3 regions of the Streptomyces sp. TG1A-8 genome follow, and region 1 is predicted to be linked to each of the others. Evidence: riboswitches for the same ligand, from Rfam matches in the RefSeq annotation. Region 1 holds a riboswitch; each other region holds the start of a gene.
What was found. A riboswitch is a leader RNA that binds a small molecule or an ion and turns the genes downstream of it on or off. The one in region 1 is predicted to bind thiamine pyrophosphate.

Region 1 (4,143 bases):
AGGTCCCCGGGCCGGCTCAGCAGCCGGGCCACGGCGACCGGGAGCGTCGGGTCGTCCGGGCGCGCGATGAACACCGTCGCCCCGAACTCGCCGAGGGAGACGGCGAACGCGAACCCGGCCGCGACCAGCAGCGCCCTGCGCACCAGCGGCAGGTCGACCTCCCGCCACACCCGCCGGGGCGACGCCCCGAGCACGGCCGCCGCCTCCCGCAGCCGCCCGTCCACCGCCCGCAGCACGGGCAGCATGGTCCGCACCACGAAGGGGACACCGACCAGCGCCTGGGCGAGCGGGACGAGGACCCACGACTGGCGCAGGTCCAGCGGCGGCCTGTCCAGCGCGATCAGGAAGCCGAAGCCGACGGTCACGGCGGAGACGCCGAGCGGCAGCATCAGCAGCGCGTCGAAGCCGCGCACCAGCCGTCCGGCGTCCCGGCGGGCCAGTGCGGCGGCGGCGAGGCCGCCGATCAGCACGGCGATGGCCGTGGCGGCGGCGGCGTACTGGAGCGAGGTCCACACGGCGTGCAGCGGAGCCACCAGGAAGGTGCCGCCGTCGGTGCGCGTCAGCGCCCGGTAGTAGCCGAAGCCGGACGCGTCGAGGGAGCGCCCGACGAGCACGGCCAGCGGCAGCACCAGCAGCAGCGCGACGGTGGCGAGGACCGAGACGAGCAGCGTCCACTGTCCGGCCCCGCGCGGCCGGCGCGCGGTCACCGAGGCGTCGACCAGGTGCAGCGCGCTCTCGCGCCGGCGGACGGTCCGGGCGTGCACGACCAGGACGGCGCCCACCGCGGCGAACTGCACGACGGTGAGCACCGCGGCCGTGGTCAGGTCGAAGACCTCGGAGGTCTGCCGGTAGATCTCCACTTCGAGCGTGGCGAAGGTGGGGCCGCCGAGGATCTGCACCACGCCGAAGGAGGTGAAGGTGAACAGGAAGACCATCAGTGCGGCGGCGGCCACGGCGGGCGCCAGGGCGGGCAGGACCACCTGCCGCCAGGCCTTGGCCGCGGACGCGCCGAGCATCCGGGCGGCCTCCTCCTGCCGGGGGTCGAGCTGGGCCCACAGCCCGCCGACGGTGCGGACGACGACCGCGTAGTTGAAGAAGACGTGGGCCAGCAGGATCGCCCACACCGTGGTGTCCAGCCGTACCCCCCACAGCTCGTCCAGCAGCCCGCCGCGCCCGACCAGGGCCAGGAAGGCGGTGCCGACGACGACGGTCGGCAGCACGAACGGGACCGTGACGACGGCCCGCAGCAGTTGTCTGCCGGGGAAGTCGAGGCGGGCGAAGACGTAGGCGGCGGGCAGGGCGGCCAGCAGGGTGAGGGCGGTGGAGGCGAGCGCCTGCCAGCCGGTGAACCACAGCACGTGCCGGATGTCCGGCCGGGTGACCACGTCCGCCATCCGCCCGAACTGCCAGGCGCCGTCGGCCCTCAGCCCGCGTGCCACGATCGCGGCCACGGGCCAGGCGAAGAACACCGCGAAGAACGCGACGGGCGGGGCCATGAGGCCGAGCCGCGCCGCGCTCCCCGTGCGGCCGCCCCTGCGGGGGGCCGCGCCGGGCGCCGCTCCGGCTACTTCAGTACGAGCGACGTCCACGACTTGACCCACTGATCGCGGTTGGCGGCGATGGTGCCGGGGGACATGGTCTCGGGGTCCTCGGCGGCGGGCCCGTACCGCGTGAAGTCGGCGGGCACCGCGGTGCCCTCCACCACCGGGTAGACGAACATGTTCAGCGGCATGTCCCGCTGGAACTCCCCGGACAGCAGGAAGTCGAGGAACGCCTTGCCGCCCTTGGGGTTCCCCGCGTGGCTCAGCAGCCCGGCGAACTCGACCTGCCGGAAGCAGGTGCCGGCCGCCACGCCGGTCGGGGCGGTGCGGGGCCGCTTCGCGGCGTAGATCACCTCGGCGGGCGGGGAGGAGGCGTACGACACCACCAGCGGCCGGTCGCCGCCGGCCTTGCGGCCTCCGGCCGAGCCGGAGAACTCCTGGTCGTAGGCCTGTTCCCAGCCGTCGACCACTTTGACGCCGTTGGCCTTGAGCTTCTGCCAGTACTCCGGCCAGCCGGTCCCGCCGAACCGTGCGGCGCTGCCGAGCAGGAAGCCGAGGCCGGGCGAGGAGGTGGCGGCGTTCTCGGTGACGAGGAGGTTCTTGTACGCGGGCTTCGCGAGGTCGGCGAAGGTCTGCGGCGGGGCCAGCTTGTGCTCGTTGAAGTACGCCTTGTCGTAGTTGACGCAGATGTCGCCGTAGTCGACGGGCGTGACGCGGTGCCGGGCCCGGTCGAGCTGGTAGGCGGCGCCGACCCGGTCGAGGCCCTTCGCCTCGTACGGCTGGAACAGGCCGTTGTCGAGGGCGCGGGACAGCAGTGTGTTGTCGACGCCGAAGAAGACGTCGCCCTGCGGGTGGTCCTTGGTCAGGATCGCCTTGTTGACGGCCTGCCCGGCGTCGCCGTCCTTCAGGACCCGGACCGTGTACCCGGACCGCTTCTCGAAGTCCTTGAGGACGCTCTTGGAGACGGCCCACGAGTCGTGGCTGACCAGGGTGACGGTCTTGGAACCGCCCGCTCCGCCGGCGTCCGCGCTGCCGCAGCCGGCCAGTGCCGGCAGCGCGATCAGCCCGAGCCCGGCGGCCACGGCCACGAAGGTCTTGGTGTGCACTGGATGTCCTCCTGGGGTTGGCCAGGAAGAGACGCGGCCCCGTCCGGCCTCGGCGGAGGCCGGACGGGGCGCAACAGCTTGAGTGGTGACCGAACTTCCTACCCAGAATGACCTGGGCGAGGTTCAGAGGGTCTGCGGCCGGTTGCCGCACTCTCAGCGCTGTGGCGCTCCCCTGTCGGAATATGCAGATGTACGGCTGGTATGAAGTTGTGGTGACGGGCTCAGGTTACCGCTCGGTGGCCGCCAGCTGACCACAGGCCCCGTCGATCTCCTGTCCCCGGGTGTCCCGGATGGTCACCGGCACCCCGTGGGCCGCGACGGCCTCCACGAACGCCTTCTCGTCCTCGGGCCGCGAGGCGGTCCACCGGGAGCCCGGCGTCGGGTTGAGCGGGATGAGGTTGACGTGCACGGGCCTGCCCCTGAGCAGTCGTCCGAGCCGGTCGCCGCGCCAGGCCTGGTCGTTGATGTCCCGAATGAGCGCGTACTCGATCGACAGCCGGCGGCCCGTCTTCTCCGCGTACTCGAAGCCGGCGTCGAGCACCTCGCGCACCTTCCACCGCGTGTTCACGGGGACGAGGGTGTCGCGCAGCTCGTCGTCGGGGGCGTGCAGGGAGATCGCCAGCCGGCACTTGAAGCCCTCGTCGGCGAAGCGGTGGATGGCCGGCACCAGTCCGACGGTGGAGACCGTGATCCCGCGCTGCGACAGCCCGAGCCCGTCCGGCGCGGGATCGGTGAGCGCCCGGACGGCACCGACGACGCGCTTGTAGTTGGCGAGCGGCTCGCCCATCCCCATGAAGACGATGTTGGACAGCCGCGCCGGGCCGCCGGGCACCTCGCCGTCGCGCAGCGCCCGCATCCCGTCCACGATCTGGTGGACGATCTCGGCGGTGGACAGGTTCCGGTCCAGGCCCGCCTGTCCGGTGGCGCAGAAGGGGCAGTTCATCCCGCACCCGGCCTGCGAGCTGATGCACATGGTCACCCGGTCCGGGTAGCGCATCAGCACCGACTCCACGAGCGTGCCGTCGAACAGCCGCCACAGCGTCTTGCGCGTGGTGCCCTGGTCGGTCGACAGGTGCCGCACGACGGTCATCAGCTCGGGGAACAGCGCCTCCTGGAGCTTGCCGCGCGACCCGGCGGGGATGTCGGTCCACTGCTCGGGGTCGTGCGCGTACCGCGCGAAGTAGTGCTGCGAGAGCTGCTTGGCACGGAACGGCTTCTCACCGATCCCGGCCACGGCGTCCTTGCGCTCGGCGGGCGTGAGGTCGGCGAGGTGCCGCGGCGGCTTCTTGGCTCCGCGCGGGGCGACGAAAGTGAGTTCTCCGGGCTTGGGCATGGTGCTCCCAGTGTCGCAGATCGAATCGCGGGCCCGTGCGGGCCGGCCACGGCAGCGGGCCCCGCCCTGCCGAGCAGGAGGGGGCCCGCAAGCCGTGGCGCGCGCGGCTCAGGCGGAGCCGACGAACACGACCATCAGCAGCCACACCACCGGGGCCGTCGGC
Region 2 (4,143 bases), 1.6 Mb from region 1:
TCGCGAGTTGCTGGTCGACGGGGTCGGTCGTCCGTGCGGAGAGGGAGACGTGCACATCGCCCCCGCCGACGCGGAGGTGCTGGGCGAGGTGCTGATCCGGCTCCAGGTCGGCAGCGACCAGGCGTTGTTCCGCTCCTCGGCTCCGCCGCTCGTGGCATTCCTCGACCGCACGGACAAACTCGTACCGCTCGGTCAGGAGGGGGCGCTGGCGGACTTCGACGCCCACCTCGACGAGGCTCTGGACCGCATCCTGGCCGAGGAGCAGAACGCCGGCTGAAGGTTACGGCAGCGGTGCCCGGGCGCTCCGGCGCACCGTGTGGAACCTGTGCAGGAACGCTCCTGTAGAGGTTCCCGGCGCACGGCTCCGAAAGGACCCTGGCTCCGAAAGGGCCCTGGCCCCGGTCACCGCTTCCGGCGCCGGCCCCTGCCCCCGCGTGCCGGAGCGGGCTGCGCCCCGGCGGCCGCGGGCGGTCCGGGACGGTCGGCCGCCACCACCAGCGCGGCGAGTGCGGTGGTCACCGGTACCGAGGCGACCAGACCGATCGAACCCACCAGCGTGCGCACGATCTCCTCCGCCACCAGCTCGCTGTTGGCCACCGTCCCCACGCTGCTCTGCGCGATCGAGAAGAGCAGCAGCAGCGGGAGCGCCGCACCGGCATAGGCGAGCACGAGGGTGTTGACCACGGACGCGATGTGGTCACGGCCGATCCGGATGCCCGCCCGGTACAGTCCGCGCCAGCCCATCGCCGGATTGGCCTCGTGCAACTCCCAGACCGCTGAGGTCTGGGTCACCGTCACGTCGTCCAGGACGCCCAGTGAACCGATGATGACGCCGGCCAGCAGCAGGCCGCTCATGTCGATCGACGGGTACAGCCCGTGGATCAGACCGGTGTTGTCGTCCGTGTTGCCGGTGAGCGCGGCCCAGCCGATGAACTCCGAGCCGAGGATGCCGATCAGCAGCAGGGAGACCAGCGTGCCGAGCACAGCGACCGACGTGCGCGCCGACAGGCCGTGGCACATGTAGAGCGCGATGAGCATGATCGCGCTCGATCCGACGACGGCCACGAGCAAGGGGTTCGACCCCTGCAGTATGGCCGGCAGGATGAAGAGGGTCAGCACCAGGAAGCTGACGGCCAGTGCGACCAGCGCCATGACGCCACGGATGCGGCCCACCACCACGACCGCGAGCGCGAAGATGCCGGCGAGCAGCACCATGGGGAACTTCCGGTTCACGTCGGTGACCGAGTACTGCAGGTCCTTCGGCGCCGAGGGCTCGTAGGCGACCACGACCTTCTCACCCTGGTGCATCTGCCGTGTCTGATCGGGTTGCACGATCTCGGTGAACTCACGGCCCCGGTCCTCTCCGGTGTCGACCCGGACCGTCGCCTTCTTGCAGGTGCCGTCCGCCTCCGCCACCGCGGAGGTGCCCTCGGCGGTGGCGGTGTCACCGGTCGGAGTACCGCTTGAGGCGTTGACCGATTTGCAGCTCACCGCGACGACCTGGGTGACCGTGGCCTGCTGCGTCTGGCGGTCGAAGCCGACACCGGACCGCTTGTGGGACGGGGCTCCGCCCGGCCAGAGCACCAGCAGCCCCACCACGACGGCCGCCGTGAACGGAATCAGGATCGCTGCGATGACCTTGCGCAGGTGTTGGGAGACCGGAGCGGCGGGTCCATGGGCATGACTGTGCGAATGGCCCGGCCCGGCGCCGCTCTCCTGACCGCCGTGTCCGTGGTCGTGACCGTGTCCGCCGTCCTGTCCGGAGCCGCCCTGGCGGGGCGGCTCGGAGGGCGGGTACGGGTACTGCTCCATCGTGGTCACCGACCGATCATCGCAAGAACGACAGGGGCCCTCTGTTCACCGCGCCAGCAATGACGCTAGCGTGGGGGCACCTTTGCACACGCGGGAGCTCGGAGCACCGGGCTGAGAGGGCGCTGACCTCCGTATTGCAATGTTTCACGTGGAACTGGATTCCGCGGAACATCGGCAGACGGAAACCGCTGCGTCGACCGCCGAACCTGTTACCGGGTAATGCCGGCGTAGGGAGTAGGTCTCATGACCAACAAGGACGCACACACGCCTGTCTCCACTCAGGACACGGTGAACGGATCGGTGAACGGATCGGCGAACGGGGCGGTGGCCGGCTCGCCGGACGCTTCCTCGAAGGGGGAGGTCGGGAGGTCCATCGGCTGGCACAAGGCGTATGTCGAGGGTTCGCGCCCCGACATGCGCGTGCCGGTTCGTCAGGTGCACCTCACCAACGGTCAGTCGGTCACCCTGTACGACACATCCGGCCCGTACACCGATCCACACGTCGACACCGATGTCCGCAGGGGCCTGTCGCCGTTGCGGGAGAACTGGATCATCGCCCGCGGCGACACCGAGGAGTACGCGGGCCGTCCCGTCCGTCCCGAGGACGACGGCATCAAGCACACCTCGCCGCGCGGTGGCCTGCGCAATCTGGACGCCGTGTTCCCCGGACGCCCGCGCCAGCCCCGGCGCGGGTGCGACGGCCGCGCGGTCACACAGCTCGCGTACGCGCGCCGGGGCGAGGTCACGCCCGAGATGGAGTACGTGGCCATCCGCGAGAACGTCGCTCCCGAGGTGGTGCGCGAGGAGATCGCGGCGGGCCGCGCGGTGCTGCCGGCCAACGTCAACCACCCGGAGATCGAGCCGATGATCATCGGTAAGCGGTTCCTGGTGAAGGTCAACGCCAACATCGGCAACTCCGCGGTCACCTCCTCCATCGAGGAGGAGGTCGAGAAGATGACCTGGGCGACCCGCTGGGGCGCCGACACGGTCATGGACCTCTCCACCGGCCGCAACATCCACACCACCCGCGAGTGGGTGCTGCGCAACTCCCCCGTCCCCATCGGCACGGTGCCGCTCTACCAGGCGCTGGAGAAGGTCGACGGCAAGGCCGAGGAACTGACCTGGGACATCTACAAGGACACGGTCATCGAGCAGGCCGAGCAGGGCGTGGACTACATGACCGTCCATGCGGGCGTACGCCTGGCGTATGTGCCGCTCACCGCCAACCGCAAGACCGGCATCGTCTCGCGCGGTGGTTCGATCATGGCCGCGTGGTGCCTGGCGCACCACAAGGAGTCGTTCCTGTACGAGAACTTCGAGGAACTCTGCGAGATCCTCGCCGCCTACGACGTCACGTACTCGCTGGGCGACGGCCTGCGGCCCGGCTCCATCGCGGACGCCAACGACGAGGCGCAGTTCGCCGAATTGCGCACCCTCGGGGAACTCAACCGGATCGCCAGGCGTTTTCACGTACAGACGATGATCGAGGGCCCCGGTCACGTCCCGATGCACAAGATCAAGGAGAACATCGACCTTCAGCAGGAGATCTGTGATGAAGCTCCGTTCTATACGCTCGGCCCGCTGACCACCGACATCGCCCCGGCCTACGACCACATCACCTCCGGCATCGGTGCGGCGATGATCGCCTGGTGGGGCACGGCGATGCTCTGTTACGTCACGCCCAAGGAGCACCTGGGCCTGCCCAACCGGGACGACGTCAAGACCGGTGTCATCACCTACAAGATCGCCGCTCACGCAGCCGACCTGGCCAAGGGGCACCCGGGTGCGCAGGAGTGGGACGACGCGCTGTCCGACGCCCGGTTCGAGTTCCGGTGGGAGGACCAGTTCAACCTCGCCCTGGACCCGGACACGGCCAGGGAGTTCCATGACGAGACGCTGCCGGCCGAGCCCGCCAAGACGGCCCACTTCTGCTCCATGTGCGGGCCGAAGTTCTGCTCGATGAAGATCTCGCAGGACATCCGGCGCGAACACGGCGGCAGCCGGGTGGAGATCGAGGAGGGCATGGCGCAGAAGTCGAAGGAGTTCGCGGCCGCGGGCAACCGGGTCTATCTGCCGATCACCGAGTGAGACGCGTGCCGCCCCCCGCCGCGCAACTGCGGTCGGCCGGGGTGGCGCCGCACGGCTGGTCCGGGCTCGTGACACCCCTTGACGGGGCGCAAGTCGCGGGCAGGCCGCAGTGACCGCGCAGCCGTGGTCCGGCGGGCGGCGGGCTATTCCGGCTGGTGCTCCGGGCCGCCGAAGTCGGGGCTCGTGTAGTCCGGCCCGGTGAAGCTCGGGCGGGAGGCCGAGCCCTTCTCGGGGCTGCTGAAG
Region 3 (4,143 bases), 3.1 Mb from region 1:
CGCCGAGCACCTCGGCGATGTCGGGGAGGGTGAGCCAGGCGGGGACGAGAGCATCGATCTTTGCGTCAATCTCGGTCACGGGAACAAGCCTGCCATCCCCCGCCGACAGCCGGAAACCGGACCGGGCCACCCGGCGGACACGCCCCGGGTCCCGCCGACGCGGGACGGGCGGGGTCCGGCGGCCGTGTCAGGCCCCGCCGTCGGCGGTGGTCTCCTTCAGCGGCCGGGCCGGGTCGGCCAGCGCGTCCCCGTCCATGCGGCGGCCCGCCTCGATCAGCCGTCTGCCCTGGGCCAGGTCGCGGGGCCGGCCGACCGCGAGCAGGGCGACCAGCCGGTCCTCGCGCAGCCAGCACACCGTCCAGGCGGGCCCGGCCGGGTCGCCGCGCCACACCGTGCGGTCGGCGCCGGCGTGGTGGCCGGCGTACTGCACGAACCGGCCGAACTGCTCGGACCAGAAGTACGGCACCGGGTCGTAGGTCCGGGGCGTCTCGCCGAGGATGTCCGCGGCCACCGTGCGGGGGCCCTGCAGGGCGTTGTCCCAGTGGTGGACCAGCAGCCGCGCACCGTACCGGGCGGAGGGGAAGGAGACGCAGTCGCCGACCGCGTACACGTCCTCGGCGCTGGTGCGCAGCCGGTCGTCGGCCAGGACCTCGCCGTGGGCGCCCAGTTCGATGCCGGAGCCGGCCAGCCAGGCGGTGGCGGGACGGGCGCCGACGCCGACCACGACGGCGCCGGCGGGCAGCCGGGTGCCGTCGGCGAGCACCACCGCGCCGGCCTCGACGCGCTCCACGCGCGCGTGGGTGCGCAGGTCGGCGCCGCTGTCGGCGTACCAGGCCGCCATGGGCGCGGCCACCTCGGCGGGCAGCGCGCCGGCCAGCGGCCGGTCGGCGGCCTCCACGACGGTCACCGCGCAGCCCGCCTCGCGGGCGGCCGTGGCGAACTCGGCGCCGATCCAGCCGGCGCCGACGACCACGACGTCGTGCTGGCGGGCCAGTACGGGCCGCAGCCGTTCGGCGTCGTCCAGGGTGCGCAGCAGGTGCACGCCGGGCACACCCTCGGTGCCCGGCAGCCGGATCGGCTCGGCACCGGTGGCCAGGACCAGCACGTCGTAGGGGACGGGACCGGCCCCGGTGTCCAGCTCGCGGTCGGCGGGGCGCACGCCCAGCACCTCGCAGCCGAGCCGCAGTTCGATGCCGAGTGCGTCGAAGTCGACGTCGAAGGCGGAGCCCTCGGCCTTGCCGAGCAGCACGGCCTTGGACAGCGGCGGCCGGTCGTAGGGCTGGTGGGGCTCGGCGCCGATCAGGGTCACGGTGCCCGTGAAGCCCTGCTCGCGCAGGGCGACCGCGGTCTGCACCCCGGCCATGCCCGCGCCGGCGACGACCACGCGCCGCTGCGGTGCCGCGCCCTCGTGCGGTGTCTGCTCGCTCACCCGGTCACCATAGCCAGGTGACGCACCGTGCGTCAGCGGGCGTGCTCCGTGACCCGTTCCGCACCGCTCGCACCGGACGTCCCGCCGGCCGCCGCCCGGGGGGCGGGCTCCCTTACGGGTGGCGCGCCCCGCGGGCTAGGGTGGCCACGCACGAGCACTCGCGGGAGCCCGGACGCACCGGGCTGAGAGGGAGGCTGGCGGCCTCCGACCGTACGAACCTGATCCGGGTCATGCCGGCGAAGGGAGGGGCTGGACGCCCATGTCGTCACGTACGTCCGACGTCCTCGTCATCGGGGGCGGGATCATCGGCCTGGTCACGGCCTGGCGGGCCGCGCAGCGCGGGCTCGCCGCGGCCGTGGTGGACCCTGAGCCCGGCGGCGGGGCCGCGCGGGTCGCGGCGGGGATGCTGGCCGCGGTCTCGGAGCTGCACTACGGCGAGGAGACCCTGCTCGCCCTCAACCTGGAGTCCGTCCGCCGCTGGCCGGACTTCACGGCCGAGCTGACCGGGCTGACCGGCCACGACCTCGGCTACCGCCGCTGCGGCACGCTCGCCGTCGCGCTGGACGCCGACGACCGCGCCCAGCTGCGCGAACTGCACGCCCTCCAGCGGCGCGCGGGCCTGGAGTCGGTGTGGCTGTCGGGCCGGGAGTGCCGGCGGCTGGAGCCGATGCTCGCGCCCGGGGTGCGCGGGGGGCTGCGGGTCAACGGCGACCACCAGGTGGACCCGCGGCGGCTCGCGGCGGCGCTGCTGGCCGCCTGCGAGCGGGCCGGGGTGGTGTTCCACCGGTCCTGGGCCGAGCGCCTCGACGTGGTGCGCGGGCGCGCCTCGGGTGTCACCACGGCGGACGGCACCGGGCTGGCCGCCGGACAGGTGGTGCTGGCGGCCGGGAGCCTGAGCGGGCGCCTGGCGGGCGTCCCGGACGAGGTCCTGCCCGCGGTGCGGCCGGTGAAGGGCCAGGTGCTGCGGCTGACGGTGCCGCGCCGGTACGCGCCGTTCCTGAGCCGCACCGTGCGGGCCGTGGTGCGCGGCAGCCAGGTCTACCTGGTGCCCCGGGAGAACGGCGAGCTGGTCGTCGGCGCGACCAGCGAGGAGCTGGGCTGGGACACGACCGTGACGGCCGGCGGCGTGTACGCGCTGCTGCGCGACGCCCACGAGCTGGTGCCGGGGATCACCGAGCTGCCCCTGACCGAGACCCGGGCCGGACTGCGCCCCGGTTCCCCGGACAACGCGCCGCTGCTGGGCCCCTGCGGTCTGGACGGGCTGCTGCTGGCCACCGGGCACTACCGCAACGGGGTGCTGCTCACCCCGGTCACCGGTGACGCCCTGGCGCACGCGCTGCTCACCGGTGAGCTGCCGCAGGAGGCCCGCCCGTTCACGCCGAAGCGTTTCGGCGCCGTCCTCACGGAGCTGCCCACATGAACGTCTCCGTCAACGGCGAGCGCCGGGAGGTCGCCGCGGGCACCGCTCTCGACGGCCTCGTCCGCTCCCTGACCGCGGCGCCCTCCGGGGTGGCCGCCGCCGTCAACGAAACGGTCGTCCCGCGCGCGCGGTGGGCGGCCACCGTCCTCACCGAGGGCGACCGCGTCGAAGTCCTCACCGCCGTCCAGGGAGGCTGACCGATGACCGACGACCCCTTCGTCCTCGGCGGTGTGCCCCTCGGCTCCCGGCTGATCATGGGCACGGGCGGCGCGCCCAGCCCGGAGGTGCTGGAGCGGGCCCTGGTGGCCTCGGGCACCGAACTGACCACCGTGGCCATGCGGCGGGTCGACCCCGGCGTGCGCGGCTCGGTGCTGTCGGTGCTGGAGCGGCTGGGCATCCGGGTGCTGCCGAACACGGCCGGCTGCTTCACCGCCGGGGAGGCCGTGCTGACCGCGCGGCTGGCCCGGGAGGCGCTCGGCACGGACCTGGTCAAGCTGGAGGTGATCGCCGACGAGCGGACCCTGCTGCCCGATCCGGTGGAGCTGCTGGAGGCCGCGGAGACGCTGGTCGACGACGGGTTCACGGTGCTGCCGTACACCAATGACGACCCGGTGCTCGCGCGGAGGCTGCAGGACGTGGGCTGTGCGGCGGTCATGCCGCTGGGCTCGCCGATCGGGTCCGGGCTCGGGATCCGCAACCCGCACAACTTCCAGCTGATCGTGGAGCAGGCGCAGGTGCCGGTGATCCTGGACGCGGGGGCCGGCACGGCGTCGGACGCGGCGCTGGCGATGGAGCTGGGGTGCGCGGGGGTGATGCTCGCGTCCGCCGTGACCCGGGCGCAGGAGCCCGAGCTGATGGCGGCGGCGATGCGGCGGGCGGTGGAGGCGGGCAGGATGGCCCGGCTGGCCGGACGGATCCCGCGGCGGCACTTCGCGCGGGCGTCGTCCCCCGCCGAGGGCCTGGCCGCGCTCGATCCGGAGCGCCCCGCGTTCTGAGCGGCGCCCGGGATCCTGCCCGGGTTCCGGGGGAAGCGTCACAGGTCGGCTGCAGTGGGGCGGCCGAGCCGGTCGCGCCGGGGAGCCGGCCGGCACGTCCTCGTAGACTCGCCTGCGTGGATACGACCCTTCAGGACCCCCTCGTCGGGCAGGTGCTCGACGGCCGTTACCGCGTCGAGGCGCGGATCGCGGTCGGCGGGATGGCCACGGTCTACCGGGCCCTGGACACCCGTCTGGACCGGGTCCTCGCGCTCAAGGTGATGCACCCGGCGCTGGCCTCCGACGGGTCGTTCGTGGAG

Region 2: another riboswitch for thiamine pyrophosphate. It lies ahead of thiC (phosphomethylpyrimidine synthase ThiC); the one in region 1 lies ahead of QQY24_RS08785 (thiamine ABC transporter substrate binding subunit).
Region 3: another riboswitch for thiamine pyrophosphate. It lies ahead of thiO (glycine oxidase ThiO); the one in region 1 lies ahead of QQY24_RS08785 (thiamine ABC transporter substrate binding subunit).

The regions. Positions count from the first base shown of each region.
Region 1 covers NZ_JASTLB010000001.1:2,132,298-2,136,440, forward strand. The annotation lists gene QQY24_RS08780 (iron ABC transporter permease) at 1-1,496, opposite strand, end outside; gene QQY24_RS08785 (thiamine ABC transporter substrate binding subunit) at 1,565-2,647, opposite strand; TPP riboswitch at 2,725-2,831, opposite strand; gene rlmN (23S rRNA (adenine(2503)-C(2))-methyltransferase RlmN) at 2,874-3,980, opposite strand; gene QQY24_RS08795 (phosphatidate cytidylyltransferase) at 4,089-4,143, opposite strand, start outside.
Region 2 covers NZ_JASTLB010000001.1:3,743,845-3,747,987, forward strand. The annotation lists gene QQY24_RS16260 (SsgA family sporulation/cell division regulator) at 1-277, shown strand, start outside; gene QQY24_RS16265 (YibE/F family protein) at 403-1,821, opposite strand; TPP riboswitch at 1,893-2,063, shown strand; gene thiC (phosphomethylpyrimidine synthase ThiC) at 2,056-3,900, shown strand; gene QQY24_RS16275 (hypothetical protein) at 4,044-4,143, opposite strand, start outside.
Region 3 covers NZ_JASTLB010000001.1:5,186,825-5,190,967, reverse strand. The annotation lists gene QQY24_RS22795 (Rv2175c family DNA-binding protein) at 1-79, opposite strand, end outside; gene QQY24_RS22790 (NAD(P)/FAD-dependent oxidoreductase) at 188-1,429, opposite strand; TPP riboswitch at 1,580-1,691, shown strand; gene thiO (glycine oxidase ThiO) at 1,689-2,849, shown strand; gene thiS (sulfur carrier protein ThiS) at 2,846-3,046, shown strand; gene QQY24_RS22775 (thiazole synthase) at 3,050-3,844, shown strand; gene pknB (Stk1 family PASTA domain-containing Ser/Thr kinase) at 3,961-4,143, shown strand, end outside.